3 regions of the Tepidimonas sp. HKU78 genome follow, and region 3 is predicted to be linked to each of the others. Evidence: predicted binding sites of a transcription regulator. Region 3 holds the regulator's gene; each other region holds the start of a gene.
What was found. The regulator FNR, encoded in region 3, switches genes on or off when oxygen is low (the NO sensors DNR and NnrR bind a similar motif). The targets are predictions, from matches to a motif close to TTGATNNNNATCAA.
Positions count from the first base shown of each region.

Region 1: the regulator FNR is predicted to act here: its motif matches at 6,182-6,195, upstream of ACPYIS_RS07035 (DUF3149 domain-containing protein).
Region 2: the regulator FNR is predicted to act here: its motif matches at 4,770-4,783, upstream of clpB (ATP-dependent chaperone ClpB).

Region 1 covers NZ_CP187547.1:1,393,722-1,404,014, forward strand. The annotation lists gene hisH (imidazole glycerol phosphate synthase subunit HisH) at 1-144, shown strand, start outside; gene hisA (1-(5-phosphoribosyl)-5-[(5-phosphoribosylamino)methylideneamino]imidazole-4-carboxamide isomerase) at 168-908, shown strand; gene hisF (imidazole glycerol phosphate synthase subunit HisF) at 925-1,725, shown strand; gene hisI (phosphoribosyl-AMP cyclohydrolase) at 1,767-2,165, shown strand; gene ACPYIS_RS07000 (phosphoribosyl-ATP diphosphatase) at 2,166-2,570, shown strand; gene ACPYIS_RS07005 (DUF4870 family protein) at 2,563-2,925, shown strand; gene ACPYIS_RS07010 (histidine triad nucleotide-binding protein) at 2,956-3,315, shown strand; gene tatA (Sec-independent protein translocase subunit TatA) at 3,452-3,691, shown strand; gene tatB (Sec-independent protein translocase protein TatB) at 3,708-4,199, shown strand; gene tatC (twin-arginine translocase subunit TatC) at 4,203-4,994, shown strand; gene ACPYIS_RS07030 (S1C family serine protease) at 4,991-6,130, opposite strand; gene ACPYIS_RS07035 (DUF3149 domain-containing protein) at 6,260-6,406, shown strand; gene ACPYIS_RS07040 (Nif3-like dinuclear metal center hexameric protein) at 6,470-7,273, shown strand; gene pdxA (4-hydroxythreonine-4-phosphate dehydrogenase PdxA) at 7,273-8,331, shown strand; gene petA (ubiquinol-cytochrome c reductase iron-sulfur subunit) at 8,469-9,068, shown strand; gene ACPYIS_RS07055 (cytochrome b) at 9,110-10,293, shown strand, end outside.
Region 2 covers NZ_CP187547.1:2,215,050-2,225,342, forward strand. The annotation lists gene ACPYIS_RS10915 (lysylphosphatidylglycerol synthase transmembrane domain-containing protein) at 1-996, opposite strand, end outside; gene ACPYIS_RS10920 (glycosyltransferase family 2 protein) at 993-2,018, opposite strand; gene clpB (ATP-dependent chaperone ClpB) at 2,100-4,703, opposite strand; gene ACPYIS_RS10930 (molybdenum cofactor biosynthesis protein MoaE) at 4,806-5,288, opposite strand; gene ACPYIS_RS10935 (MoaD/ThiS family protein) at 5,293-5,544, opposite strand; gene ACPYIS_RS10940 (bifunctional diguanylate cyclase/phosphodiesterase) at 5,597-8,224, opposite strand; gene glp (gephyrin-like molybdotransferase Glp) at 8,253-9,572, opposite strand; gene thrC (threonine synthase) at 9,583-10,293, opposite strand, start outside.
Region 3 covers NZ_CP187547.1:1,520,270-1,530,562, forward strand. The annotation lists gene ccoN (cytochrome-c oxidase, cbb3-type subunit I) at 1-1,354, shown strand, start outside; gene ccoO (cytochrome-c oxidase, cbb3-type subunit II) at 1,374-2,069, shown strand; gene ACPYIS_RS07660 (cbb3-type cytochrome oxidase subunit 3) at 2,082-2,219, shown strand; gene ccoP (cytochrome-c oxidase, cbb3-type subunit III) at 2,242-3,147, shown strand; gene ccoG (cytochrome c oxidase accessory protein CcoG) at 3,233-4,651, shown strand; gene ACPYIS_RS07675 (nitrogen fixation protein FixH) at 4,718-5,011, shown strand; gene ACPYIS_RS07680 (hypothetical protein) at 5,047-5,370, shown strand; gene fnr (fumarate/nitrate reduction transcriptional regulator Fnr) at 5,345-6,067, opposite strand; gene hemN (oxygen-independent coproporphyrinogen III oxidase) at 6,278-7,672, shown strand; gene ACPYIS_RS07695 (sulfite exporter TauE/SafE family protein) at 7,716-8,387, shown strand; gene ACPYIS_RS07700 (DMT family transporter) at 8,356-9,312, opposite strand; gene nadB (L-aspartate oxidase) at 9,309-10,293, opposite strand, start outside.

The DNA of each region.
Region 1 (10,293 bases), 130 kb from region 3:
CACGCGGTGGGCGTGACCGAGTATGGCGTGCGCTTTGCCAGCGCCATCGCGCGCGACAACCTGTTCGCTACCCAGTTCCACCCAGAAAAGAGCGCCGCCCAAGGGCTGGCCCTGTACCGCAATTTCCTGCACTGGAATCCCTGAACCCTCAACCCCGCCCGAAAGCCATGCTGCTGATCCCCGCCATCGACCTGAAAGACGGCCAGTGCGTGCGCCTCAAGCAAGGCGACATGGAGCAGTCCACCATCTTTAGCGACGACCCCGCCGCCATGGCGCGCCACTGGGTCGAGCAGGGCGCCACCCGCTTGCACTTGGTGGACTTGAACGGCGCCTTCGCGGGCAAGCCCCGCAACGAAGCCGCCGTGCGCAGCATCTTGCGCGAAGTCGGCGACGACATCGACGTGCAGCTGGGCGGTGGCATCCGCGACCTCGACACCATCGAGCGCTACTTGGACGCCGGCCTGCGCTACGTCATCATCGGCACCGCCGCCGTCAAGAATCCCGGCTTTTTACAGGATGCCTGCAGCGCCTTCGGCGGACACATCATCGTCGGGCTCGACGCGCGGGACGGCAAGGTGGCCACCGACGGCTGGAGCAAGCTCACCGGCCACGAGGTCGTCGATCTGGCGCGCAAGTTCGAGGACTACGGCGTCGAGGCCATCGTCTACACCGATATCGGCCGTGACGGCATGCTCACCGGCATCAACGTCGAAGCCACCGTGCGGCTGGCGCAGGCGCTGTCCATCCCGGTCATCGCCTCGGGCGGCCTGTCGGGGCTGGACGACATCTGCCGACTGTGCGAGGTCGAGTCCGAGGGCGTGGAGGGCGTGATCTGTGGCCGCGCCATCTACAGCGGCGAGCTAGACTTTGCCGCCGCGGTGCGGCTGGTCGACGAACTGGGCGCCTGACGGCCGCCCCGACGCCATGCTGGCCAAGCGCATCATCCCCTGTCTGGACGTCACGGGTGGCCGTGTCGTCAAGGGCGTCAACTTCGTGCAACTGCGCGACGCCGGCGACCCGGTCGAGATCGCCGCGCGCTACAACGACCAAGGCGCCGACGAACTCACATTTCTGGATATCACCGCCACCAGCGACGGGCGCGACCTGATCCTGCCCATCATCGAAGCGGTGGCCTCGCAGGTGTTCATCCCGCTGACGGTGGGCGGTGGCGTGCGCACGGTGGAGGATGTGCGCCGCCTGCTCAACGCCGGGGCGGACAAGGTCAGCTTCAATTCCGCGGCCATCGCCAACCCCCAGGTCATCCGTGACGCCTCGGGCAAGTACGGATCGCAGTGCATCGTGGTGGCCATCGACGCCAAGCGCCGCACTCCCGCCGATGAGGCGCGGCCCGGCCCCGACGGCCAGCCCATCGGTCCCGGGTGGGACGTGTATTCGCACGGCGGCCGCAAAAACGTCGGGCTGGACGCCGTGGCCTGGGCGCGCCAGATGGCCACTCTGGGCGCGGGCGAAATCCTGCTCACCAGCATGGACCGCGACGGCACGCAAGCGGGCTTCGACCTGGCGCTCACCCGTGCCGTCAGCGACGCGGTGGACATCCCTGTGATCGCCTCTGGCGGCGTCGGCACCCTGGAGCACCTGGTCGAGGGCATCCAGCAGGGCGGCGCGGACGCGGTGCTTGCGGCCAGCATTTTCCATTACGGCACCTACACGATCGCCCAGGCCAAGCAGCGCATGGCCGAAGCGGGCATCCCGGTGCGGCGCTGACGCCGCCGCCATCCCCTTGACGGACGTGCTACGCTAGACCCATGACGACGTGGCTGGACGACGTGCGCTGGGATGCGCAAGGGCTGGTGCCGGTGGTCGCGCAAGAGCGCGACAGCGGTGACGTGCTGATGGTGGCGTGGATGAACCGCGAGGCGCTGCAAAAGACCGCCGAGCTGGGCCGCGCGGTCTACTACAGCCGCTCGCGCGGCCGGCTTTGGTACAAAGGCGAGGAGTCCGGGCACGTGCAACGCGTGCACGAGATTCGCTTGGATTGTGACCACGACGTCGTGCTGCTCAAAGTCACGCAAACCGGCCACACCCCGGGCATCGCCTGCCACACGGGGCGGCACAGCTGCTTTTATCAGCGGCTGGATACGGCGCAGGGTGCGTGGCAGGCGGTCGACCCCGTGCTCAAAGACCCTGAGACCATCTACCGCTGAATGGCCATGACCGACACCGCCCCGCCGCTGGACACCCTGCTGCGCCTGGCCGCTGTCATCGACAGCCGCAAGCCCGCCGCTGGCGGCGACCCGCAGCGCAGCTATGTCGCGCGCCTGCTGCACCAGGGGCCAGACGCCTTTCTGAAAAAAATCACGGAAGAAGCGGGCGAAGTGGTGATGGCCGCCAAGGACCTGCAGCATGGCGCCGGCAGCGCCCAGGCGCTCGTGGGCGAGGTGGCCGACCTGTGGTTCCACAGCCTGATCGTGCTGGCGCACTTCGGCCTCGGGCCCGCCGACGTGGTGGCCGAACTCGCGCGCCGCGAGGGTTTGTCGGGCCTGGACGAAAAAGCGCTGCGCAAGGCGCGCGAGCGCGAGGCGGCCCACCCCGGAGCGGCCCATGGATGATCCCCGCATCATCGACGTTCGTGCCACGACGCCGCAGCAGCTCGAGAGCCTGCGCCGCCTGACGCTGGCGGTGTATCTGCTGTATGCCGCGTCGTGGTTTTTGGCGGTCACCGCGCTCATCGGCATCATCATCAACTACGTCAAGCGCGAGGACGTCGTCGGCACCCTCTACGAGAGTCACTTCACCTGGCAGATCCGCACCTTCTGGTGGAGCCTGTTGTGGGCGGTGCTCGGCTTCATCACCCTGTTCATCGGCGTGGGAGCGGTCATTTTGATCGCGGCGGCCATCTGGTCGCTGTACCGGCTCGTCAAGGGCCTGTTGTACTGGAACGACCGCAAGCCCATGCCCGTTTGAGGCGCCCGCATCCTTACGATGTCACCGACCATGTCGCACGACCCGAACTGCATCTTTTGCAAGATCGTCACCGGCCAGATCCCCAGCCGCAAGGTGTACGAGGACGACGAGCTGACCGCCTTTCACGACATCCACCCTTGGGCGCCGGTGCACTTTCTCATCGTGCCCAAGGCGCACATCCCGTCGATGGCGCAGCTCACGCCCGAGCACGAGCGCCTCATGGGCCGCCTGATGGTGCTGGCCCCGCGCTTGGCGCTGGAGCAGGGCTGCGAGCCGTATCCAAAAGGGGGGTTTCGCATCGTGTGCAACACCGGCGAGCACGGCGGGCAAGAGGTGCATCACCTGCATGTGCACGTCATCGGCGGGCCGAGGCCCTGGCGCAAGGGGTGAGCCCCGCCGGTCTTCGTCGCACGGCCGCGCTTTCGGGCACAATCACGGCAGGCGCTATTGGCGGTGCGGTGAACCCTCGGAGGCCGCACCGGATCGAAGGCATTATGGGGCGCAAGCCCCGTCATTGGAGTGAACCATGGGCAGTTTTTCCATTTGGCACTGGCTGGTCGTGCTGCTGATCGTGGTGCTGGTGTTTGGCACCAAGAAGCTCAAGAACATCGGCTCGGATCTCGGCAGCGCCGTCAAGGGTTTCAAGGATGGCCTGAAGGATGGGGGTTCGGCCCCCGACGCGGCCGCCACCGCCACGGCACAGGTCGGCCAGGACAAGGCGGCCGAGAAGACCACCATCGACGTCGACGCCAAGACCAAGTCGTGATCGCGGCCACTCCCGCATGATCGACCTCGGCATCTCCAAGCTCGCCCTCATCGGTGTCGTGGCGCTCGTCGTCATCGGCCCCGAGAAGCTGCCGCGCGTGGCCCGCACGGTGGGTGCGCTGCTGGGCAAGGCGCAGCGCTACGTCGCCGACGTCAAGGCCGAAGTCAACCGCACCATCGAGCTCGAAGAGCTCAAGCGCATGAAGGAGACGGTCGAGAAGACCGCGCGCGAGGTGGAGTCGCAAGTCAGCGCCACCGCCAGCGACTTCGAGCGCGACTGGGCCGAGGTGACCGCCGGGCTGGGTGGCACGTCGTCATCGGATTCGTTGGCCGACTCGTCCTCGATCGGCAGCCCCGTCTATCCCCAATACCGCCGGCCGAAGAAAAACTTCCGCCTCAAGCGCCAGGCCGTCCCCCAGTGGTACAAGGCTCGTGCCGGTGTTCGCACGCGGGCGTTGTCCGGTGCGGCCCGGGTGGCGCGTTACCGCCCCAAGATTCCCCCGCGCTGAGCCATGGCCGATTCCAAAGAGCCCGCCGACGAGCTTGCCGGCACCGAGCAGCCCTTCGTCGCGCACCTGATGGAATTGCGCGACCGAATTCTCTATGCCCTCTATGGCGTGGGGGTGGCGATGGCGCTGCTGGCCATCTGGCCCGGCCCCAGCGGCCTGATCGATCTGATCGCCGTGCCCATCCGTGCCCACATGCCACCGGACGCCAAGCTGATCGCGGTGGGGGTGTTCACGCCGTTTTTCGTGCCCCTGAAGGTGCTGATGATGGCGGGCCTGCTGCTGGCGCTGCCGTGGGTCATCTATCAGATCTGGGCCTTCGTCGCCCCGGGGCTGTATAGCCACGAAAAGCGCTTTGCCCTGCCGCTCATCATCAGCGGTAGCGCGTTGGCCTATCTCGGCATCGCGTTCGTGCAGTTTTTCGTGCTCGACAAGATGTTTGCCTTCATCCAGGGCTTCACGCCCGCCAGCGTCAACGCCACACCCGACATCGCCTCCTACGTCGAGGCCATTCTGTCGCTGTACCTGGCGTTCGGCCTGGCCTTTCAGGTGCCGGTGGTGGTGATGCTGATGGTGCGCTTCGACATGGTCACCATCGACAAGTTGAAGGCGTTTCGGGGCTATTTCATCGTCATCGCGTTCGTGATCGCCGCCATCGTCACGCCGCCGGACGTGATCTCGCAGCTGGCCCTGGCCGTCCCCATGTGCCTGCTCTACGAGCTCGGCATCTGGGGAGCGCGCTGGTTCGTCAAAACCAAGCCCGCCGAGGACGAGTCCGCCGCTGCAGACAGTCGCTAGCGGGCAGAAGGGGGCGGACGGCGCGCCGGAATCACCGTCAGCGTGCGGCGGCCTTCGCGCCGCAGCACCTCGACCTCGGTGGCCACTCCCGGTTGGCGTGCCGCCACCGCCGCCAGCAGGCCGGCAACGTCGCGCACGGGCGTGTCGCCCACGCGGCTGATGACGTCGCCGGGGCGGATGCCGGCTTGCGCCGCCGGCCCGTCTTGCAGCACGCCCGCCACCACCACGCCCTGCGCGCCTGGCAGGCCCAGGTGGTCGGCCAGTTCTGGGGTCAGCTCTTGCGGCTCCACACCGATCCAGCCGCGCGTGACCGCGCCATCACGCACGATCGCTTCCATCACCTCGCGCGCGGTGGCGATCGGGATGGCGAACCCGATACCCATCGAGCCGCCCGAGCGCGAGTAGATCGCGGTGTTGATGCCCACCAAATGCCCCTCGGCATCGACCAACGCGCCGCCTGAGTTGCCCGGGTTGATGGCGGCATCGGTCTGGATGAAGTTCTCGAACGTGTTGATGCCGAGTTGGCTGCGGCCCAGTGCGCTGACGATGCCCGCCGTCACGGTCTGTCCGACACCGAACGGATTGCCGATCGCCAACACCCGGTCGCCCACTTCCAGCAACTCCGAGCGCCCCAGCACGATCACGGGCAGATCGTCCAGCGCGATGCGCAGCACCGCCAAGTCGGTCTCGGGGTCGGTGCCGATGACCTGCGCCGGCGCTTGCCGACCGTCGCTGAGCTGCACCAGTATCTCGTCGGCCTCTTCGATCACGTGGTTGTTGGTCAGGATGTAGCCCGCTGGGCTGACGATGACGCCCGAGCCCAACCCCGTCTGTGGCTCGAATTCGGGTCGGTCGCCAAAAAAGAAGCGAAACCACGGCTCCTGCGCGTGCGGGTGGCGCACCGCCTTGCTGGTGCTGATGCTGACCACGGCCGGTGCCGCGGCGCGGGCGGCCGCGCTCAGGCTGGCGCTGGCGATGGTGGGGCTGCGTTGGTCGCCTTCGATCTGGAATACCGGCACCACGCTGGCCAGCGAGGGCCGCTGCGCGAGCCAGTGCGGCTTGAGCGTCGCGACGACGAACCACACCGCCAGCAGCACGGTGACGGTTTGCGAAAAGAGCAGCCAGTGGCGTTTCATGGGTTCCTCGGGCCGGTGCAGGCAAGTTTCATACCCCTGTTTGCAGCGGGGTTGATATGGGTCAATGCGTCGGCGGGCGCGCACCGCTTCAATGGAGGTCGCGTTTGTCGAACGACGCAGGAGCCGAACATGAAAGCGATTGTGGACCTTTTTTCGACCGACTATGGGCTCATGAGCGCCGGGGTGATTGCCTTCGTGATCGTCATGGGGGTGTGGTTCTACCGATTCTTCGCGCGCAAGATCGCCGAGTCGGAGCAAGCCGCGCGCAAGTCCTGACGCCCGGCGTGGCGCCAGCGGTCCGTCCGGGGCCGGGGCCGTCCGCGATGCGACAATGCGGGCATGTCTGATCGAAACACGGTCACCGACGCGTTGACGCCAGCGGACGGCGCGCCGCGCGAGGAGCTGCTGGCAGCGTTCGATGCGCTGCTGGAGCCCACGCGCTTTCAGGACTACGGCCCCAACGGCCTGCAGGTCGAGGGCAAGCCCCGCATCCGCCGCTTGGTCAGCGGCGTCACCGCAAGCCTGGCGCTGATCGAGGCCGCGGTCGAGGCGGGTGCCGATGCCATCGTTGTGCACCACGGGCTGTTCTGGCGCGGCCAGCGCGGCACCGTCACCGGCTGGATGAAAGCGCGCCTGCAGCGGTTGCTGGTACACGACATCAACCTCTACGCCTACCACCTGCCGTTGGACGCCCACGCCGAGCTGGGCAACAACGCCCAACTCGGGCGCCGCCTGGGCTTCGTGCCCGACGAAGGCGGCTGGCAGCGCTTTGGCGAGCAGCAGCTCGGGTTTTTGGGTGCGTGGGAGGGCTCGCACGCCCAGGCGCTGGCCGACCACGTGCAGCGGGTGCTGGGGCGCGCCGTGGTCTGCGTGCCGGGTGATGGGCGGCCGATCCGGCGTGTGGCCTGGTGCAGCGGTGGGGCGCAGGGCTATTTCGAGGCTGCCATCGCCGCGGGTGCCGACGCCTTTCTGACGGGTGAAATCTCGGAACCGCAGGCGCACTTGGCACGCGAGTGCGGGGTGGCATTCTTGGCCTGCGGCCACCACGCCACCGAGCGCTACGGGGCCCCCGCGCTCGCGGCACACGTGGCCGCGCAGTTCGGCATCGAGCACCGCTTCATCGACATCGACAATCCCGCCTGATGACCGACTCGCTCCCGATGCCGCCCGTGGCAGGCACCCTCCCGCTCGCGATCACCATGGGTGACGCAGCCGGCATCGGCCCGGAGATCGTCGCCGAGGTCTTTCGCCGCCGCCCCGAGTGGTCGCCGCGCTGCGTGGTCGTGGGCGACGTAGCGGTCATGCGGCGCGCGGTGCAAGTCACCGGTGGCGCATTGCCCATCGCCGTGCTCGACGGGCCCGCCGACGCGCACCGCGCGCCGCCGCGCTGCGTGCCGCTGTGGCCTGCCGTCAGCCTATCGGCCCTGCCCCGCTTCGGCGAGGTCAGCGCGGCATCGGGGCGTGCCGCGGCCGACGCCGTCATCGTGGCGGCGCAGGCCGCGCTGCGCGGCGAAGTTGCGGCGGTGGTGACGGCGCCGCTGAACAAAGCGGCCTTGGCGGCCGCTGGGGTCGATGCGCCGGGACACACGGAACTGCTGCAGGCGCTGGCGGCCCAACACCGTGGCGTTGCACCGGCCGATTTGCCCGTGCGCATGATGCTGTCCAACGACGAGCTGCGCACGGTGCTGGTGAGCATTCACGTGTCGTTGCGCGACGCCATCGCCGCCGTCACCGAAGCGGCAGTGTGGGAGACGCTGCGCATCACGCACGAACACTTTACCCGGTTGCTGGGCTGGCCGCACTGCCGCATCGCGGTGGCGGGCCTCAACCCGCACGCGGGGGAAGGGGGTTTGTTCGGCCGCGAGGAGATCGAGCACATCGCACCGGCCATCGCGCGCGCTCAGGCAGCGGGCTGGGCGGTCAGCGGCCCGCACCCACCGGACACGGTGTTCATGCGCGCGCGCCGCGGGGAGTTCGACGTCGTCGTGGCCATGTACCACGACCAAGGCCTGATCCCGGTCAAATACCTGGGCCTGGAGCGCGGCGTGAACACCACGCTCGGGCTGCCGTTCGTGCGCACCAGCCCCGACCACGGTACCGCGTTCGACCTCGCCGGGCGGGGCCGGGCCGATCCGTCCAGCCTGATCGCGGCGTTGGAGGCGGCTTGGGCGATGCGCGCGGGCCAGCGCGAAGTGGCATAGGCCAACGGGGTTGTTTGCGTCTCGTCAAGGTTTGCCCCCGTGGCGATCCCTTACAATGCCAAATGGTTTATACGCGGCGTGGCGTCCATGCTGCCAAGAGTCCGTCCATCGCATCCCGTTTTACCAGAGAGTCTCCCATGAGCGAAGCCACCCCAGATCCAGAACGCCGGACTTGGCTGATCACGTCGTGCGCTGTGGGCGGCGCAGGCGTGGCCGCCGCCGCGGTTCCCTTCGTTGCGTCCTTCGCGCCTTCCGAGCGGGCCAAGGCCGCCGGTGCCTCGGTCGAGGTGGACGTCTCCAAGCTGCAACCGGGCGAAAAAATCGTCGTCGAATGGCGCGGCAAACCGGTGTGGATCATGCGCCGCACGCCAGAGATGTTGGCCTCGCTGGAAAAGGTGGAGGATCAACTGGCCGACCCCAACTCCGACCGTAAGGCGTACCCCACGCCGCCTTACGCCAAGAACCGTCACCGCTCCATCAAGCCGGAATACCTTATTGCGGTGGGTATCTGTTCGCACCTGGGCTGCTCGCCCATCGACAAGCTGCAGCCCGGTGCGCAACCGTCGCTGCCCGACGACTGGCAAGGCGGCTTCTTGTGCCCCTGCCACGGCTCCACGTTCGACCTGGCCGGGCGCGTGTTCAAGAACAAACCGGCGCCCGACAACCTCGAAGTGCCGCCGCATTACTATGTCTCTGACACGGTGGTGCTGATCGGCGAAGACCCGCCCAAGGCCTGATTCATCGCCTTCGCACCGTCTCCACGCATGAGGGAACCACCATGGCCGAGTTCAAGGAAGCCCCACCCAACGCGTCCCGCGGCGAGCAGCTCCTGACCTGGATCGACAACCGCTTTCCGTTGTCCAAGCTCTACAAGGAGCATCTGGCGGAGTACTACGCGCCCAAGAATTTCAACTTCTGGTATTTCTTCGGGTCGCTGGCGCTGCTGGTGCTGGTTATCCAGATCGTCACCGGCATCTTCCTCGTCATGCACTACAAACCGGACGCGTCGCTCAACGCTGCCGGCGTGCCCGTGGCGTTCGCCTCGGTCGAGTACATCATGCGCGACGTGCCCTGGGGCTGGTTGATCCGCTACATGCACTCCACCGGCGCCTCGGCGTTCTTCGTCGTGGTGTACTTGCACATGTATCGCGGTCTCATCTACGGTTCGTACCGCAAGCCGCGCGAGCTGGTGTGGATCTTCGGGTGCGCGATCTTCCTGGTGCTGATGGCCGAGGCCTTCATGGGCTACCTGCTGCCCTGGGGTCAGATGTCGTACTGGGGCGCGCAGGTGATCGTGAACCTGTTCTCCGCGATCCCCTTCATCGGTCCCGATCTGGCCATCCTCATTCGTGGTGACTTCGTCGTCAGCGACGCGACGCTCAACCGCTTCTTCAGCTTCCACGTCATCGCCGTGCCGCTGGTGCTGCTGGGGCTGGTGGTGGCGCACATCATCGCGCTGCACGAGGTGGGCTCCAACAACCCCGATGGCATCGAGATCAAGGCCACGAAGGGCCCCGACGGCAAGCCGCTGGATGGCATCCCGTTCCATCCGTACTACACCGTGCACGACATTCTGGGCGTGTCCGTGTTCCTGATCGTGTTCTCGGCGATCGTGTTCTTCGCGCCCGAGCTCGGCGGCTACTTCTTGGAGTACAACAACTTCATCCCGGCCGACCCGTTGGTGACGCCGCCGCACATCGCGCCAGTGTGGTACTTCACGCCGTTTTACTCGATGCTGCGCGCCACGACGTCCGAGATGATGGTGGTCTTGGTGGCGGTGGTGCTCATCGGCGCCGTGCTGGCCGCGCTCAAGTCGCCCATGGGCATGGTCGGCAAAGCGGGCCTACTCGGTGGCGCCGTGGTGCTGTCGGCGCTCATGCTGACCATCGACGCCAAGTTCTGGGGCGTGGTCGTCATGGGGGGTGCGGTCATCATCCTGTTCTTCCTGCCTTGGCTGGACAA
Region 2 (10,293 bases), 690 kb from region 3:
GTCGGCGTCCCCGTCCCCAGCGCTGCTCGGCAGCAGTGCCAGCGGCGCTTGGGTGACGGGCGCCAGCCCGTAGAGCACCGAAGCCGCAACGGCCGCCGGTGCGTCGATCCCCAGTGGCACCAGCACCGCGACGGCGGCGGCCTCGCGCGTACCCCAGCCACCAAAGCTCACCGGTAGTGTGGCCAGTACGAAGATCGGCACCGCGGCCAGCGCCACACCCGCCCACGGCAGGGGCGCGCCCACCGCATGCAGCCCTGCAAACAGCGTGGTGACACTGGCGGCCTGCACGGCCAAAGAACCCACGAGCTGCTGCCCCCAGTGACGCGCCGGCGCATGTGTGGCGAGTTGCCGCCACCAGCGCCACGCGGGCCGCTGCAGCTGCGCCCAGTACATGCCATGGCTGGCACTGACACGCAACACCACATACGGTGACAGCGCCATGGCCACGGCCAGCGCGGCCGCCACGACAACCACCACCGGCAAAAAGCCCGACAACCCTAAGGCGTGCAGCGCCCTTTGCAGCCCATCGCCGTGCCCGCTGATGCGGCCCACGGCGAGCACCAGGCACCCCAGCAATCCCAACCCCCACAGGCCACTGAGGCGATCCAGCACGACCGACACGCCGGCCTCCAGCACCGGCACACCGCGCCGGTGCAGGCTCCAGGCGCGCAGCATGTCGCCCCCTAGCACCGCCCCGGGCAACACCACGTTGGCCGCCACGCCCCGAAAGTACACCGGCAGCGCCCAGCGCAGGGGTACCTCAAAGCCCAGCCAGCGTACCCCCGCACGCCAGCGCCAGGCCGACAGCGCGTTGGCCGCGGCGCTGCTGAGCAGCCCGGCCAACAGCCAGCCGCCATCGGCCCGCTGCAACTCGGCCCACACGCGCTCGGGCTCCACCCACCACAGCACGGCCGCCAGCAGCGCCAGCGCGGCCGCCAGCCGCCATGGGCGCCGCCCCTGCGGGCGAGCCGCGCCCCGGGTTGGGCCCAGGCTCATGGCTGCGTGGCAGTCCCGGGGTGAGCGGGCGGCAACCCCCGGGTGTGGTACTGGGGACGGCCCGACCCCTCGTGGTAGATGCGGATGAGTAACTCACCCGTCAGGCCCGCCACGATGAGCTGCGCCCCCATCAGCACCAGCATCACCCCGGCGATGAGCAGCGGGCGACCGCCAATATCCTCGCCTGCCAGTTTGACCGCGAGCAGATACCCGAGGATCACCACCCCGGGCGTCATGAGCCACAGGCCCAGCCCACCAAAGGCGTGCAGAGGTCGCTGCCGGTAGCGCAAAAAGAACACGATCAACACCAGGTCCAGAATGACGCGGAAGGTGCGATCGATGCCATACTTGGACTGCCCGCGCGTGCGCGCGTGGTGGCGCACCGGCACTTCCACGATGCGCGCGCCGGCTTCGCGCGCCAGCGATGGGATGAAGCGGTGCAACTCGCCGTAGAGCCGGATGCGCTCGATGATCTCGCGCCGATACGCCTTGAGCGCGCAACCGTAGTCGTGCAGACGCACCCCCGTGGCCCAGGAAATCAGCCGGTTGGCCAGCACCGAAGGCAGGCGGCGCGACAACGCCTTGTCCTGGCGCTGCTGGCGCCAGCCCGAGATCATGTCCACCGACGGATCGGACTCCAACCGCTCGATGAGCGCGGGAATGTCCAGCGGGTCGTTTTGCAAATCCCCGTCCAGCGTGACGATGTAGCGGCCCCGCGCGCGCTCGAAGCCGGCCTGCAACGCCGTCGATTGACCGTAGTTGCGCGCCAGGATGACCGGGTGCAGCCACGGCGTCGTCGCCGCCAGTTCGGCCAGGATGGCGGGGCTGGCGTCACGCGAGCCGTCATCCACGCAGATCAGCTCGAAGGTCCAGCGTGTGGGCCCGAGCGCCTCGCCCACCCGCGCCACCAGCTCACGTAGGTTGTCCTCTTCGTGATAGACCGGGATGACGACCGAGATGTCTGGGGCTGCCTCGGCGCGAGGCGCAGGGCGGGTGGGAGCGCTGGTGGGAGCTGGCGTCATGGTGATGGGGCACGAAAAAGCCGGGCAGGCGGCTGATCCGCCCTACCCGGCTGGCATTGTAGTCAGCGCCCGTGACGCTTTTTAGTGCACCGTGCGCCCGAAGAGGAACTGCCCCGGCGCGCGCACCGGATCCACGTCCACCGGGATCTCGCTCTTGGGGGGGAAGCGCCCTTCGAGGATCAGCTTGGACAGCGGGTTCTCGATGCGCTGCTGGATCGCGCGCTTCAGCGGCCGCGCGCCGAACACCGGGTCGTAGCCGACCTTGGCCAGCTCCTCCAGCGCCGCGTCGGTGAACGTCAGCGTCAGGTCGAGCTTGGCCAGCCGCTCCTGCAGCGTGCGCAGCTGGATGCGGGCGATGTTCTTGATGTGCTCGCTGCCGAGCGGATGGAACACCACCGTCTCGTCGATGCGGTTGAGGAATTCGGGGCGGAAGTGCGCCTTGAGCTCCTCCCACACCGCGTCCTTGATGTCCTCCATGTCGTGGCCCCGCTGCGCCAGCTGCTGGATGCGCTGCGAACCGATGTTGGAGGTCATCACGATGACGGTGTTCTTGAAGTCCACCGTGCGGCCCTGGCCGTCGGTCAGCCGCCCGTCGTCCAGCACCTGCAGCAGCACGTTGAACACGTCCGGGTGCGCCTTCTCGACCTCGTCGAGCAGCACGACGCTGTAGGGCTTGCGCCGCACCGCCTCGGTCAGGTAGCCGCCCTCCTCGTAGCCGACATAGCCCGGCGGCGCGCCAATCAGGCGGCTCACCGAGTGCTTCTCCATGAATTCGCTCATGTCGATGCGGATCATGTGCTGCTCGCTGTCGAACAGGAAGGCCGCCAGCGCCTTGCACAGCTCGGTCTTGCCGACCCCCGTCGGACCGAGGAACAGGAAGCTGCCCAGCGGCCGGTTCGGGTCGCTCAGGCCCGCGCGGGCGCGGCGGATGGCATTGGAGACGGCGGCGATCGCCTCGTCCTGGCCGACCACGCGCTCGTGCAGCCGCGCCTCCATCTGCAGCAGCTTGTCGCGCTCGCCCTGCATCAGCTTGCTGACCGGGATGCCGGTGGCGCGCGAGACCACCTCGGCGATCTCCTCCGCGCCGACCTGCGTGCGCAGCAGTTTGAAGCCCTTGGCGCCGTCCTTGCCGGCCTCGCGCGCCTGCGCCTCCTGCAGCCGGCGCTCCAGCTCCGGCAGGCGGCCGTACTGCAGCTCGGCGACCTTGTTGAAGTCACCCTTGCGCTTGAGCTCCTCGATCTGGAAGCGGATGCGGTCAATCTCCTCCTTGATCTGCGCCGAGCCCTGCACCTGCGCCTTCTCGGCCTTCCAGACCTCCTCCAGATCGGCGTACTCGCGCTCCAGCCGCGCGATCTCCTCCTCGATCAGCTCCAGCCGCTTGCGCGAGGCCTCGTCGGTCTCCTTGCGCACCGCCTCGCGCTCGATCTTGAGCTGGATCAGGCGCCGCTCCAGCCGGTCCATCACCTCGGGTTTGGAGTCGATCTCCATCTTGATGCGGGCCGCGGCCTCGTCGATGAGGTCGATGGCCTTGTCTGGCAGGAAGCGGTCCGTGATGTAGCGGTGCGACAGCTCGGCTGCGGCAACGATGGCCGGGTCGGTGATCTCCACCCCGTGGTGCAGCTCGTACTTCTCTTGCAGACCGCGCAGGATGGCGATCGTGGCCTCGACGCTGGGCTCGTCGACCAGCACCTTCTGGAAGCGCCGCTCGAGCGCCGCGTCCTTTTCGATGTACTTGCGGTACTCATCCAGCGTGGTGGCGCCGATGCAGTGCAGCTCGCCGCGCGCCAGCGCCGGCTTGAGCATGTTGCCCGCGTCCATGGCGCCTTCGGCCTTGCCCGCGCCCACCATGGTGTGGATCTCGTCGATGAAGAGGATGATGCGCCCTTCCTCGGCCGCGATCTCTTTGAGCACCGCCTTGAGGCGCTCCTCGAACTCGCCGCGGTATTTGGCGCCGGCCAGCAGTCCCGCCATGTCCAGCGCCAGCACGCGCTTGTCCTTGAGCGTCTCGGGCACCTCGCCGTTGACGATGCGCTGCGCCAGCCCCTCGACGATGGCGGTTTTGCCCACACCGGGCTCACCGATGAGCACCGGGTTGTTCTTGCTGCGCCGCTGCAGGATCTGGATGGTGCGGCGAATTTCGTCGTCGCGCCCGATGACGGGGTCCAGCTTGCCCTGACGGGCGCGTTCGGTCAGGTCGAGGGTGTATTTTTTCAGCGCCTCGCGCTGGTTTTCGGCTTCGGGGTTGGTCACTTTTTCTCCTCCTCGCACGGCTTCGATCGCCGCCTCTAGGGACTTGCGCTGCAGGCCCGCCTGCCGCGCGGCATCGGCCAGCGACGTCTTGGCATCGGCCAGCGCCAGCCAGAACAACTCGCTAGCGATGAACTGGTCACCGCGCTTGATGGCCTCTTTTTCCATCGCCTGCAGCACGGACACCAAATCGCGGCTGGCCTGGACTTGCTCCTGGCCCTGCACCTGGGGCAGGCGGTTGACGGCGTCTTCGGCCGCCTTGCGCAGCGCCCCGATGTTGACCCCGGCACGCGTGAGCAAGCCGCGCGAGGTGTCTTGCTGCAGCAGGGTCAGCGCCACGTGCGCCGGCTCGATGTACGCATGATCCTTGCCCAGCGCGAGCGATTGCGCGTCGGACAAGGCCTCTTGAAACGAACGGGTGAATTTTTCGATGGACATGGAAAGCTCCGTGATTCGACTGTGCTTCCATGTGGGGGGTTGTGCCGCGTTTTCAAGGCCGCGGCCTTGATCGCCATCAAAAACGCGCCACGTGACGGGCACTCAGGCGTTGCGCGCGGCAATGCCCCAGCGCGCCAGCGCCGCGTCGTCGCTGACGCGCGCATCGACCCAACGCGCCCCCTGTGGGGTGTGCTCTTTTTTCCAGAACGGCGCCTGGGTCTTGAGGTAGTCCATCAAAAACTCGCACGCCTGGAATGCCTGGCCGCGATGCGCCGAGGCCACGGCCACCAGCACGATTTGGTCCTGCGGCTGCAGCGCCCCCACGCGGTGGATGACGCGCACACCCAGTATGTCGAAGCGCCGTGCCGCCTCATCGATCATGGCGTCGATGGCGCGCTCGGTCATACCCGGGTAATGCTCCAGCTCCATGGTGGCCACCGAGGCCCCGTCGTTGCGATCACGCACCGTGCCCACGAAGGCGCACACCGCGCCCACGGTCGGCTGGCCGGCGCGCAGGGCGGTCACCTCACGCGCCAGGTCGAAGTCCTCGCTCTGGATGGCGATAAAACGGTGCGCGAGTGCCATGGGCCTATCCTCCAGTGACGGGCGGGAAGAAGGCCACTTCGGCGCCATCGTGCAGCGGCGTACCCTCGTCCGCCATGACCTGATCGACCGACACGCGCACGGCGCGCCCGCGGCCCAATGCCTCGGCCCAGACGCCACCGCGCGCAATCAGCGCGTCGCGCAACGCGCCGACGTGGGATGCGTCGGTGTCCAGCACCTCGGCGGCAGTGCCCACGGCCTCGCGGATGGCGGCAAAGTAGCGCAGTTGGATCTTCATGGACGGTCGTTGAATGAGGGTCAGGGTACCTATGCGGTGCTCGTGACCACGATCATAGCTTGGGCATTTGGCCCGCGGGCACGGCGAGCCAGGCCGACAACGGGCATGCCGGCGCCCACAGGTATCCCTGCGCACGCCGCACGCCGCGCTCGGCCAGAAAATCGCGCTGGGCCACCGTCTCGACCCCCTCCGCCACGAGCTCCAAACCGACCGCACGCCCGAGCTGGATGAGCGACTCGACGAGCGCGTCGGCCTGCGCGGACGTCCCGATGTCGCGCACGAAGCTGCCGTCGATCTTGATCGTGTCCAGCGGCAGGGCACGCAGATACGCCATCGAGGCATAGCCAGTGCCAAAGTCGTCCACCGCCAATCGCACCCCGCGCGCCTCCAGCACGCGCAGGCGGTCCCGCGCCGGTTCGCTGTCGAGCAGCACACTCTCGGTGATTTCCAGCTCCAGCCGGTGGGCAGGCCAACCGCTGCGCGTCAGGCGCGACAACACCTCGTCCACGAACCGTTCCACCTGGAGCTGACGGGGTGAGACGTTGACCGCCAGCCGGCCGAGCGTCCAGCCGGCCGCGTCCAGGCGCTGCCCGTGCTCCAGTGCCAGATCCAGCACCAGCAAACCCAGGCGCTCCATCAGTCCGCCATCCTCTGCCAAGGGAATGAAGGTCGAAGGCGACACCCAGCCCCACTGGGGATGCTGCCAGCGCAGCAAACCCTCGGCAGCCACGATGCGGCCGTCCTGCAAATCCACCTGGGGCTGCCACCACAGCTCGATGGTGCGCTCGGCGATCGCCTGTGCCAACGCTTCGCGCATGGCGCGCGCCTCGTGTGTGGCGTGGCTGAATCCCGCCTCGTACGCGACCACGCGACCGCGTCCCCCTGTTTTGGCGCGGTACATCGCCTCGTCCGCATGGCGCAACAGCGTCACGGCGTCCAGCCCATCACGCGGTGCCAGGGCGATACCAATGCTGGCCGAGATGTGGCAGACCCGCCCGCCCAAGTCGATCGGATTTTGCAGCGCCACCAGCACCGCGTGGGCGCGTTCGGCGGCAATGTCGGCCGTCACATCCTCCAGCACGAGGACAAACTCGTCTCCCCCCAGCCGTGCCACGGTGTCGCCACCGCGCACTTGCGCACGCAAGCGTTGCGCCACCTCGACCAATAGCGCGTCGCCGGCCTCATGCCCCCACTCGTCGTTGATTTCCTTGAAGTGGTCCAGATCGACGTATAGCACCGCCGTCATCGACCGGTGACGATCGGCGCGCGCCAGTGCATGCTCGATGCGCTCGAGGAGCAAACGGCGGTTGGGCAGATCGGTCAGCGGATCGTGTAGGCCGACATGCAGCAAGCGCTGTTCGGCCGCCGTCAGCGCCAACACCTCGCGGCGCAGCTGCGCTTCGCGGCGCTGCAAGCGGCGTTGGTAGATGCGCAGCCGACGCCGTGATTCGTTCATGGCCCGAGCCAGCGCGTGGACCTCACGGGTGCGCCAGTCGGTACGGATCGGCTGTGCCAGCGACAGCTGGCCCACCGCCTGCGCGGCCTGCGCCAAATACTCCAAGGGCTCGGCCAACTGACGAGCAGCGCGGCGGGCGATCCACGCCGCCGCGAGGGACACCGCGATGCCAAACCCCACCAAGGCCGCCAGCCAAACGGTCAGCCCTGGCACGAAGTCCCACCATGGGGCCGCCATCCACAGGGTCAGTGGCAGCTCGCCCAACACGATGGTGTGCTGCACCACCAACCAGTGAAGGCCCGGCATCGCCCAGCGGCTCCCGTCGAGCACCTGCCCTCCCTGCTCTATGGCCTGCCGCAGCAACGGTTGGCCGACCTCGTCGAGGCGCGGCAAGCGCCAGCTGCCCTCTGGCGTTGGCGTCAGCGTCAATGGGGCAAACGACTGTCCCAGCACGTGCCCGCTGGCGTCGGCGACCAGCGTCAGGCCGTGGGCACTAGGGGTCAACGTCTTGGCCAAGGCGTCGATCTCATTGGCGCGCAGATCGAACCCCACGGCCCACGGCAATCCGTCGGCATCGTGCCAACCCAGGGTGACCGTTACCCCCGGCTCGCGCGTGGTAAACAGCACGTATGGCGTGGTCCAGCGTGGCTCGCCCGGTTTTTCCTGGGCCAACCGATACCAAGGCCGCGTCCGTGGATCGTAGGGCAGCTGCTCGCGCCATTCCCGCAACGGGCGCCACTGCGCGTCGAACGACAGAAAGCGCTGTTCGTCCCCCCAACGGGTGCGGTCCGTGATGCGCACGAGCCACTCGCGCTGCTCGGGCCGCCACAGCAGCAACCAGCCTTGGCCCGCGCCATTGCCTGCCACCACCGAGGTGACCAACGGCATGGCGGCCATGGCCAGACGCGCCCGCTCGACGAAGCTCGTCGGACTATCCGCCGATGGTGGTAATGCCTGCAGCCCGTGACCAAACACCTGCAACGCAGCCTGGGTCGAGCCAAGGTTGGCTCGCAGCCGGGCATCTGTCTCACGGGCCACCGAGTCGAACGACGCCCGGGCCGCCTGTTGCGCCATCGGTGCGATGACGCCCACTGCCACCAACAGCGCCATCGCGACGATCAGCGCCAGCGCGCCGCCAATCAGACGGCGACGCAACAGCGAGCGGAACCCGACCCGCTCTGCGGCCATCTTCGACGTTCGGGCAGTGGCGAGCGGGGAGGTCATGCGCACTCCTGAACGTTCGATCCGCCGCTCAGTCCCACCACTCCGCCAGCGGCAGATAGGCCACCACGTCTCCACGCCGTATGACTGCCCCGGCAGGTTTATCCACCAGACCATCGGCCCAGACCATGGAGGTCAGCACGGACGAGTTTTGATTGGGAAACAGGTCTAAACCGCCCTGCGCGTTGCGGCGCACGCGCAAAAACTCGCGCCGTTTGTCGGGGTGCGGCACGTCGAAATGCGCCACCAGCGGCAGCGCCGGTGGCAACGCGGGCGCCACGTCGACCCCTGACAGCCGCAGCAAAAACGCCCGCGCGAGCAGCAGAAAGGTCACGAAGCTGGAGACCGGATTGCCCGGCAGGCCCAACACATGGCAGCGCCCTTGGTCACCCAGCGGCGCACGATCGATCCAACCCTGTGCAAACGGCTTGCCGGGCTTCATGGCAATCTGCCATAAGTCCAGGCCACCCAGCGCCTGCACCACGGGTTTGACGTGGTCTTCCTCGCCCACGGAGACACCGCCCGTGGTCACGATCACGTCGTGCGCGAGCGCGGCGCTGGCCAAAGCCGAGCGCGTCGCCTCGCGATCATCGGGAATGCGCGACAGCACGGTCACGTCGCAGCCCAGGCGCTGCAGCAGCGGCTCCAGAAAATAGCGGTTCGACTCGAAAATCGCCCCCGGTGGCAGGCCCTCGGGCGGCCGCTCCCCCGGGCGGATCAGCTCATCGCCCGTGGCGGCCAGGGCCACGCGCAACCGACGCCGCACGGTCAGCTCGGCCACCCCGATGGAGGCGACCAAGCCCAGATCGGCCGGGCGCAGGCGCCGGCCCGCGGGCAGCACGACGGCACCGACGTGCACATCTTCGCCGCGGCGGCGCACCCACTGGCCCGGCACGGGCACCACGGTCAAGCGCACCCAGCCATGGGGCGCCAGTGCGGCATCCGCATCGGGCGGCGCCTCCGCCGGCGCGGCGTCCTCTTGCATCACGACGGCGTCAGCCCCATCCGGCAGTGGCGCACCGGTAAAGATCCGCGCCACCGCGCCCGGGGGCAGCACCGCGCCACCGTGGCCCGCCGGGATGCGCAGGGCCACCGGCAGCGGCCGACCCGCGGCCACGGCTTGCTGTACCTCCGCACAACGCACGGCGTAGCCATCCATCTGGCTGTTGTCGAAGCCGGGTACGTCCAGCGCCGAGACGACCGGCTCGGCCAGTACGCGGCCGGCAGCCGACTGGGTGGGTACGCGCTCCACCTCCGCCACCGGGGCGACGTCGGCCAGCAGCCGCTGCAGGGCATCTTCCAGCGCCATCAAGCCGGGCCGTGCGGACGCGGTCGGTGACGTCGTCGCCATGGCCTGCCCCTCACCCCGCCGCGCACACCATTTCGATGTACGCCTTGACGCGCTGGGCGTCCGCGGGCAGCACCTGCACCCGCTTGGGTCGGTCCTCGATGCCCTGGTAGCGGGCGGGCCGCTCGGGCTCGCGCCCGAGGGCTTCGACGATGGTGGCGGCAAACTTGACCGGCAACGCCGTCTCGAGCACGATCATGGGCACCCCGGGCTGCCGGTGCTCACGCGCTACCTTGACCCCGTCCGCGGTGTGGGGGTCGATCATGACACCGAAACGCTGCCACGTGTCGCGGATGGTGGCGATGCGGTTGGCGTGCGTGCTGCGGCCACTCAAGAATCCGAAGCGGCTGCGCGCCAGCGCAAACGCCGGGTGGGCCGACAAATCGAAGCGCCCATGGCGCGCCAGCTCATCGGCAAACAGGGCGCGCGTCGCCGCCGCATCGCGCCCCAGCAGGTCGAACACGAAGCGCTCGAAGTTGCTGGCCTTGCTGATGTCCATCGACGGGCTGGACGTCTCGTAGGTGTCGGCGCTGCCCCGCACCCGGTAGACCCCGGTGCGGAAAAACTCGTCGAGCACGTCGTTTTCGTTCGTCGCCACCACCAGGTGGGCAATGGGCAGGCCCATCATGCGGGCGATGTGCCCCGCGCACACGTTGCCGAAATTGCCGCTGGGCACGGCAAAGCTCACGGGCTCGTCGTCGCGCGTGGTGGCCTGGATCCAGCC
Region 3 (10,293 bases):
GGGCATCGTCGGCTTTCTGGTCGGCGTCATCATTGCCGCCCAGCTGGCGTGGCCCGAGCTCAACTTCGGCATCGAGTACCTGACGTACAGCCGCTTGCGACCGCTGCACACCAACGCGGTGATCTTCGCCTTTGGCGGCAGTGCCCTGTTCGCCACCGCGTACTATGTGGTGCAGCGCACTTGCCAGACCACTCTGTTCGCGCCGGCGTTGGCCTCGTTCACGTTCTGGGGCTGGCAGGCGGTCATCGTGCTGGCCGCGATCACTCTGCCCCTGGGCATCACCAGCGGCAAGGAGTACGCGGAACTCGAATGGCCTATTGACCTGCTGATCGCAGCCGTTTGGGTGGCCTTCGCGGTGGTCTTCTTCGGCACCATCGGCACCCGTAAGGTGCGCCACATCTACGTGGCCAACTGGTTCTATGGCGCCTTCATCATCGCCGTGGCCATGCTGCACATCGTCAACAGCGCGGCCATCCCGGTGAGCTTCTGGAAGTCCTATTCCGCCTACGCCGGGGTGCAAGACGCCATGGTGCAGTGGTGGTACGGCCACAACGCCGTGGGCTTTTTCCTCACGGCCGGCTTCCTGGGCATGATGTACTACTTCATCCCCAAGCAGGCCGAGCGCCCCGTCTACAGCTACCGGCTGTCGATCGTGCACTTCTGGGCGTTGATCTTCACCTACATGTGGGCGGGTCCGCACCACCTGCACTACACCGCGCTGCCCGACTGGGCGCAGTCGCTGGGCATGGTGTTCTCGCTCATCCTGCTCGCGCCGTCCTGGGGCGGCATGATCAACGGCATCATGACGCTGTCCGGCGCGTGGCACAAGCTGCGTGATGACCCGATCCTGCGCTTCCTGATCGTGTCGCTGTCGTTCTACGGCATGTCCACGTTCGAAGGACCGATGATGTCGATCAAGACCGTCAACGCCCTGAGCCACTACACCGACTGGACCATCGGCCACGTGCACTCCGGTGCCCTGGGCTGGGTGGGCTTGGTGACCATGGGCTCGATGTACTACCTGATTCCGCGCCTGTTTGGGCAAAAGCAGATGTACAGCGTCAAGGCCATCGAGCTGCACTTCTGGGTCGCCACCATCGGCATCGTGCTCTACATCGCCGCCATGTGGATCGCCGGCGTCATGCAGGGCCTGATGTGGCGTGCCGTCAACCCCGATGGGTCGCTGACCTACACCTTCGTCGAGTCCGTCAAGGCCAGCTATCCGTTCTATGTGATCCGCTTGCTGGGTGGCGTGCTGTACCTGGCTGGCATGTTCGTGATGGCGTGGAACGTCTGGAAGACCGCCACGCAGGGCAAGATCGAGCCCGTGGCCATCCCCGCCCCGGCTCACTGATGGAGGAAAGGGAAACACCATGGCTGCACAAGACCACAAGCCCAGCGGTCACGAGCGCATCGAGACCAACAATTTCCTCATGATCGTCCTCATCACGCTGGTGGTATCGGTCGGGGGGTTGGTAGAGATCGTCCCGCTGTTTTTCCAGCACTCGACCACCAAGCCGATCGAGGGCGTCAAGCCCTACCCGGCGCTGCAACTGGCCGGGCGCGACATCTACGTGCGCGAGGGTTGCTATGTCTGCCATTCGCAGATGGTGCGTCCGTTCCATGCCGAGACGCTGCGCTATGGCCCGTACTCGGTCGCGGGTGAGTTCGTCTACGACCACCCGTTCCAGTGGGGCTCCAAGCGTACGGGTCCGGATCTGGCGCGCGTGGGCGGCCGCTACTCGGACGAGTGGCACCGGGTGCACCTGATCAACCCGCGCGACTTGGTGCCCGAGTCCAACATGCCCGCCTACCCGTGGCTGGAGCGCCGCACGGTGGACGCCGAGTCGCTGCCCGCCAAGATGCAGGCGCTGCGCAAGCTGGGCGTGCCCTACACGGATGAAGAGATCGCCAAGGCGGTCGAGGAGGTGCAGGGTAAGACCGAAATGGAGGCGCTGATTGCGTACCTGCAGGGATTGGGCACCGCGCGCTCGTGGGACAAGCTGGCCAAGCCCCAGGCAGCGCAGGCGGCACAGGCCGATGCGCCCAGCACCGTGACCCAGCAATGACGGAGGCCGACCATGGACGTCAATGACCTGCGCGTCATCGTCACGGTGCTGAGCCTCGTGACTTTCGTCGGCATCTGGGCATGGGCCTGGTCCAAGAAAAACCGGGCCCGGTTCGAGGAAGCGGCACGGCTGCCGTTCCAGGACGAGTGAGCCCTGACAGGAGAGCATCATCATGAGCGATTTCATCAGCGATTTCTGGCATCTCTTCGTGGCCGGGGTCACCCTCGTCAGCATCTTGGCGTGCGCCTTCTTCCTATGGGCGAGCGGCAAGACGCGGGTGATCGCCGCGGCCGACAACACCACCGGGCACGTCTGGGACGGCGACCTGCGCGAGATGAACAACCCCTTGCCGCGGTGGTGGGTGTACCTGTTCATCATCACGGTCGTGTTTGCGTTGGCCTATGGACTGCTGTACCCCATGTTCGGCAAGTCGCAGGGCCAGCTAGGGTGGTCGTCCCATGGTCAGTGGGAAGTGGAGCGCAACAAGGCGCTGGCAGCGGTGGAGCCGCTGTACGCCAAGTTTCGCGGCATGGACCCGAAGGACTTGGCCAAAGACCAGCAGGCCATGGCCGTGGGGGAGCGCCTGTACATGAACTACTGCGCGCAGTGCCACGGTTCGGATGCCCGCGGCAGCAAGGGCTTCCCCAACCTGACGGATGCCGACTGGCTGGGCGGTGACGGTAGCCCCGAGTACATCCACAAGACAATCGTCGAGGGCCGGCAGGGCATCATGCCGCCGATGGCTGCCGCCGTCGGCACGGCTGAGGATGTCCGCAACCTCGCTCACTACGTGTTGAGCCTCTCAGGTAGCCCACACGACAGCGTTCGTGCTTCGCAGGGGGCGGCCAAGTGGGGCGCGTGCGCGGCCTGCCATGGCGCGGACGGCAAAGGCATGCATGCCACCGGCGCGCCCAACCTGACCGATCAGATCTGGTTGCACGGTTGGGGGGAGGAGGCGATCGTCCGCGCGATCGAGAAGGGTATCAACAACGTGATGCCGGCGCAAAACGCGCTACTGACGCCGGACCAGATCCACGTGCTGACGGGCTACGTCTGGAAGCTGTCGAACGCGAACTGAGGTTTGTTCAAAGTCAAACCCTTGGGCATCCGGTCGGGGTACCATACTCCGACCGGTTTTTGTTTCGCCGGCACGAGGTGACTCCATGAACACGGCCGCCAACATTCCCAGCTCTGCCTCCACCGACGAAGCGGTGGAGATTTCCCTGTACGCTGCGCGCAAAAAGCTCTACCCGCGTTCGGTGACGGGTACGTTCGCTCGTTGGCGTTGGGTCTTCGTCTGGCTGACGCAGCTCGTCTTCTATGGGTTGCCCTGGCTGCAATGGGGGCAGCGGCAGGCGGTGCTGTTCGATCTGGAGGCGCGCCGGTTCTACATTTTCGGGCTCGTGCTGTATCCGCAGGATTTCATCTACCTGACGGGTATTTTGGTGGTGTCGGCGCTGTCGCTGTTCCTGTTTACCGCCATCGCCGGCCGGCTGTGGTGCGGTTACGCGTGTCCGCAGACGGTGTACACCGAGATTTACCTGTGGATGGAAAAGCTCTTCGAGGGTGACCGTTCGGCGCGCATGCGACTGGACCAAGAGCCCTGGAGCCTGCGTAAGCTGGCACGCAAGGGCGGCAAACAGATCGCATGGATTGTGTTCGGTCTCTGGACCGGGTTTACGTTTGCGGGTTATTTCACGCCCATCCGTGAGTTGGGCGCTGCCGTCCTCGAGTGGAACCTGGGTCCGTGGCAGACCTTCTGGATTTTCTTCTACGGTTTTGCCACTTACGGCAACGCGGGCTACATGCGCGAGCAGGTCTGCAAATACATGTGCCCGTATGCGCGCTTCCAGAGCGCCATGTTCGACAAGGACACGATGATCGTGACCTACGACGCCGAGCGCGGCGAGCCGCGCGGCGCGCGCAAGAAGTCGGCTGACCCGAAGGCGTTGGGATTAGGTGACTGCATTGACTGCACACTGTGCGTGCAGGTGTGCCCCACCGGCATCGACATCCGCAATGGTCTGCAGTACGAGTGCATCGGTTGCGGTGCCTGCGCCGACGTCTGCGACGAGGTGATGGAGAAGATGGGCTATCCCAAGGGGCTGGTCAAGTACTCGACCCAAAACGGCATGGCCAACCACTGGAGCCGCGCCCAGATGATCCGCCGGGCGTTTCGTCCGCGCGTCTTGATCTACAGTGCCATTTTGCTCACCATCGTGGCGGCGCTCGGTGTCAGTCTGTGGATGCGGGTACCGCTCAAGGTCGACGTCATCCGGGACCGTGGCGCGCTGGCCCGCATGGTCGAGATGGGCCGGATCGAAAACGTCTACCGCGTGCAGTTCATGAACGCGTCCGAGTCCGAGCGCGAGCTGCAGGTGGCGGTCGAGGGCTTGCCGGGGGTGACGCTCGCGTCGGATCCCGTCGTACATCTGCTGCCCACCGAGGTGCGCTCGGTGCCGGTACGTGTGCAGGTTCCCCCGGGGTTGCAGCCCGGCTCTCACCCCATCGTTATGACTTTCCGCACCGCCGACGGCTCGATCGCCATGCGCGAGAAAACCACCTTCCTGATACCCCGATGACCCCCCAGGGTATTCGGGTTGATCCGTATCCCAAAGTACTCGCCAAAGGCCTACACTATGTCCACCATGTCTGGTACGCCCTCCGCGTCATCCGCCCCTTCCCGACCCTGGTACCGCGAGCCCATGGTCTGGATGGTCATCGGTGGCCCCTTGGTGGTCGTGATCGCGTCCATCGTGACGGTCACGATCGCCGTGCGCAATCCAGACCCCGTGCTGCCGCGCGAGGCGATGCCGGCGCCGGTCGCGGTCGCGCCGGAGCGCATGACGCCGGAGGAGCGCCTGCAGGCCGAAAAAGCGGTGCTGCCTGCCAACCAGGCGCGTAACCACGTCGTGTCCCCGACGTTGCCTAAAGACGATTGAGGCGGCGCGGGGCAACAACAAAGAGGAGACTGTCGATGCTGGCCCAACGCGTGATGTGGATTGCTTGGCCCGCTTTTTTGATGGCGGCTGTGATCGAAATGGTGGTGTTCGCCTTCGTCGATCCCCACGATCTGCACTGGGCGGGCGAATCGCTCGGTTGGTCGCGGCAGGCGGTCTACACGGTCGCGTTCTTCATTTTTTGGGCGCTGACCATGGCGTCGAGCGCGCTTACCACGCTGTTGTCGCTGTCGCCGTGGGAAATCAACCGCTGCCCGGTGCCGCCAGATCAGCGCCCGGCTGACTGCGCGCGCAACGCGCCGCTCAACTCCCCGCTTAATTCTCCTCGCGGCTCTGGTTGACAATGGCCGCGAGCGCGTCCGGGTCGAGGATGCGAACGTAGCGCTGCTTGACTTCGATGATGCCCTCGTCCTGAAAGCGCGAAAACGTACGACTGACCGTCTCGAGCTTCATTCCCAGGTAGCTGCCGATTTCCTCGCGCGTCATGCGCAACACCATCTCGGTGCGTGAAAAGCCGCGCGAATGCAGGCGCTGCACGAGGTTGAGCAAAAAAGCCGCCAGTCGTTCTTCGGCGCGCATGCTGCCCAGCAATAGCATGACGCCTTGATCGCGTACGATCTCGCGGCTCATGATGCGGTGTACGTGGTGCTGCAGCGTGCTGAACTCGCGCGAGAGCTGCTCGAGCTTGTCGAATGGCAGCACGCACACCTCGGCGTCTTCGAGCGCCACGGCCGAGCACGAGTGCTTGTCCTGCACGATGCCATCGAGCCCCAGGATTTCGCCCGCCATTTGAAACCCGGTGACCTGATCGCGGCCGTCCGCCGTCGTGACCACGGTCTTGAAAAATCCGGATCGTACCGCGTACAGCGACGTGAAGCCGTCGCCCGCGGCAAACAGGGTCCCGCCCCGCCGCACCCGGCGACGCGTGCTGATCAGGTTGTCGAGCTGCTCCATCTCGTCCGGCTTGAGGCCGACCGGGATGCAGAGCTCGCGCAGGTTGCAGCTGGAGCAGGCGACCTTGATGCTGTGCAGATCCATGAGGCGATGGGGGCCGGTGTGAGGCAGAGGTGGGTGAAACGAGGCGCAGACTCGCCATGAACGATATGCGCCCGATCATAACAACCCGATGCGCGTGCCGCCCCGTGCGGTGGGCCCATGCCCTGCAGGGTTTTGGGGAACGTCGCTCCCGCAGGGGGTTTGACTCACGTCAACCCACGCAAGGCTACGCTGGTGCACAGTTCGTCGCCTATGGAGCTGCCCGCCGTGAAACACGTCATCGACGAAGATCTGCTGCGCCGGTTCGACATTCCGGGCCCGCGCTACACGTCCTACCCGACGGCGGACCGGTTTGTCGAAGCGTTTACCGAGCGTGACTACGTGCAAGCCCTGCAACAGCGGCGAGCGGGGTCGCTGGCGCTGCCGCTGTCGGTGTATGTACACATCCCGTTTTGCGAGTCGCTGTGCTACTACTGCGCATGCAACAAGGTGGTGACCAAGCACCACGAACGCGCGGCGGAGTACCTGCGCTACCTGTCGCGCGAGCTGGAATTGCAGACCGAACACGTCGGGCGCGGGCACCGCGTGACGCAGCTGCACCTTGGGGGGGGCACGCCGACCTTCCTCAGCGACGCGGAGTTGTCCGACCTGATGGCGATGATCCGGCGCCACTTCGAACTCGTCCCTGGGGGCGAGTATTCGATCGAGGTCGACCCCCGCACGGTGACCGCGCAGCGCTTGGCCCATCTGCACCAACTGGGGTTCAACCGCCTGAGTTTTGGCGTGCAGGACTTCGATGGCGCGGTGCAGCGGGCGGTGCACCGGATTCAGCCGGCCGAGCAGGTGTTCGCCCTCGTGGCCGCGGCGCGCGAGATCGGCTTTGAGTCGGTCAACGTCGACCTCATTTACGGACTGCCTCAGCAGACCCCAGAGTCGTTTCGGCGCACGCTCGAGCTCGTCGAGCGCCTGCGGCCGGATCGCATCGCGCTCTACGCTTATGCGCATCTGCCGGCGCGCTTCAAGCCGCAGCGGCGCATCCACGCGGCGGAGTTGCCCAGTCCGGCGGACAAGTTGGCCATGTTGTCGCTGTCGCTCGACCATCTGAGTGCCGTGGGTTATGTGTACGTGGGCATGGACCATTTTGCGTTGCCCAACGATGCGCTGGCGGTGGCCAAGCGGCAGGGGCGGCTGCGCCGCAACTTTCAGGGCTACAGCACGCAGCCCGATTGCGACCTGATCGCGCTGGGGGTATCGGCCATTGGCCGCATCGGCGCCACCTACAGCCAAAATGCCAAGACGCTGGAGGAGTACTACGACGCGCTCGACCAAGGGCGGCTGCCCATCGTGCGCGGGCTGGCGCTGACGCGCGAGGATCTGTTGCGCCGCAGTGTGATCATGGCCATCATGTGCCAGGGGTTGGTCGATTTCGAGTCGATCAATCTGGCGCACCTGATCGATTTTCGCCAGCACTTCGCGCGCGAGCTGGAGCAGCTGCGCGCGTTCGAGCGCGATGGGCTGGTACGCATCGGCGATGCCCACATCGAAGTGACGCCCACGGGCTGGTATTTGGTGCGCGCCGTCGCCATGGTGTTCGACCGCTACTTGCAGGTCGATCAAGACCGGGCGCGGTTTTCCAAGATCATTTGAGGTGCTACCGGCAGGCCCAGCCGCGGGCTGTTAGCATCGTGCCATGCTGACCTCGATGACGCTGTCGGCCCTGGTGATGGGGCTGGTCGGCGGCCCGCACTGCGTGACCATGTGTGGTGCCGCCTGCGCGGGTATTGCCCGTGCCGCTGGCCCGCACCCGCAGCGGGCGCTGTGGACGTGGCAGTTCAGCCGGCTGGCCGGCTATGCGCTGCTGGGGGCGTTGGCGGGCGGCACGGTACAGGGCATGGGCTGGCTGGGGCAGCAGACCGCGGTGCTGCGGCCGGTGTGGACCATGATGCACGTGGCGGCGTTCGTGCTCGGGCTGGTGCTGCTGTGGCAGGCGCGGCAGCCGGCCTTTCTGGATGGCTGGGCGCAGGCCGTCTGGCGGCGGGTGCGCCCGGTCATGGCCCGCTTGGGCGCGCGCGCGCCCGTGGCGCTCGGGCTCGGCTGGGCGTTGATGCCCTGTGGGCTGCTCTACTCGGCGCTGCTGGTGGCGTCGTTGTCGGCGTCGGCGTTATCGGGCGCTGCCATCATGGCCGCGTTTGCCATCGGGACCATGGTGTCGCTGGCGGCAGGGCCGTGGCTGTTGCTGCGGCTGGCGCAGGCGCGCTCCGGTGGCTGGGGCATCCGCTTGGCCGGGTTGGCGCTGGCGGCCACGTCCGGCTGGGCGTTGTGGATGGGCATCACCCAGCCGACGGGTCTGTGGTGCGCGTAGGCGTGCGCCCGGGCAGGGTCGCCACCACCAGCCCCACCAGCGCCACGCCAAACGCCAGCCACTGCAGCGGCGTTAGCCGCTCGCCCATGAACAGCACACCGATCGTGGCCGCGCTGACGGGCAGCATCACGGTGAATACGCCAGCCCGGGCGGCGGGTACGTGGCGCAGGCCCGTCATCCACAGCCACACCGTCCAGACGCTGGCGGCCAGGCCATAAAATAGCAGCAGCGCCCACAGGCCCAGCGACAGCAGCGCCCAGCCGTCGAAGCGCAGCGCGGCCCACAGGCCCAGCGGCGTCATGAGCGCCAGGCCCCACAGGTTGATGATCGCCGCGATGCGCCGCGCGCCCAGTTGACCGGTCAGCCGCTTGCCGATGACGACGTAGGCGGCCTCACACACGACAGCGGCAAAGACCAGCGCGTTGCCCCACAGTGGCAGCGGCACGCCCAGCCACATGCCGTGCGCCGCGGCGGCGCCGGGGGCGGCCTTGTCGAGCGAAAACAGCCCGATGCCGACGGCCGCCAAGACCACCGCGGTACCGGATCGCATGTCCAGCCGCTCGCGCAGGAAGAGCGCCGACTGCAGCGCGACCACGGCGGGAATGGCCGCCATGATGACGCCAGCGGCGCTGGCCGTGGTCAGGCTGACGCCAAACAGCATGCACAGCGAAAACAAAAAATTGCCCAGCAGGGCCTGTAGGAAGAGCAGCCCGTGCGTGTGCCGGTCGAGCGCCGGCTCCGACGCCGGTTTGCGCAGCCAGTGCACCATGGCGGCCGCGCCGATCAGGTAGCGCAGCCACGCCAGCAGGAACACCGGCAGCGCCGCCACCAGCGGTTTGGACAGGGCCACGTAGCTGCCCACCAGTGCCATGCTGGCCGCCAGCGACCCGTAGGCCAGCCATGGGGTAGCAGGGCGGGCGCTCATCGGGCGTCGGGCGTGAGGAGGGTGGGTCGCGCCTGCGGCAGGGTGTAGGGGTAGTCGCGGCTATAGTGCAGGCCGCGGCTTTCCTTGCGCAGCTGGGCGCAGCGCACGATCAGGTCGGCCACTTGCACCAGGTTGCGCAGCTCCAGCAAGTCGCGGCTGACGTGAAAGCGCGCATAAAACTCCTGGATTTCGGCCTGCAGCAGGGCGATGCGGTGCGCGGCGCGCTCCAGCCGCTTGTCGGTACGCACGATGCCCACGTAGTCCCACATGAAGCGGCGCAGCTCGTCCCAGTTGTGGCTGATGACGACTTGCTCGTCGGCGTCGATGACGCGGCTGTCGTCCCACGGCCGCACGGGCGCTGTGGGGATGCGCGCTTGCGCCGCCATGTCACGCGCGGCGGCGCGGGCAAACACCAGGCATTCCAGCAGCGAATTGCTGGCCAGCCGGTTGGCGCCGTGCAGCCCGGTGTAGCTGGCCTCGCCCACACAGTACAGGCCGGGCAGGTCGGTGCGGCCGCGCAGGTCGGTCACCACCCCGCCGCAGGTGTAGTGGGCAGCAGGCACCACCGGGATGGGCTCACGCGTGATGTCGATGCCCAGCTCGGCGCAGCGTTGGAGGATGTTGGGAAAATGCTCGTGCAAAAACGCCGCGGGCTGGTGCGAGATGTCGAGATAGACGCACGGGATGCCGTGCTTTTTCATCTCGAAGTCGATGGCGCGTGCCACGATGTCGCGCGGTGCCAGCTCGGCGCGCGGGTCGTGGTCGGGCATGAAGCGGTGGCTGCCCAGGTGGGGGGGCAGCTTGAGGATGCCGCCTTCACCGCGCACGGCTTCGCTGATCAGAAAGCTCTTGGCCTTGGGGTGGTACAGGCAGGTGGGGTGGAACTGGATGAACTCCATGTTGGCTACCCGGCAGCCCGCTCGCCAGGCGGCGGCGATGCCGTCTCCCGTGGCCGTGTCCGGGTTGGAGGTGTAGAGATAC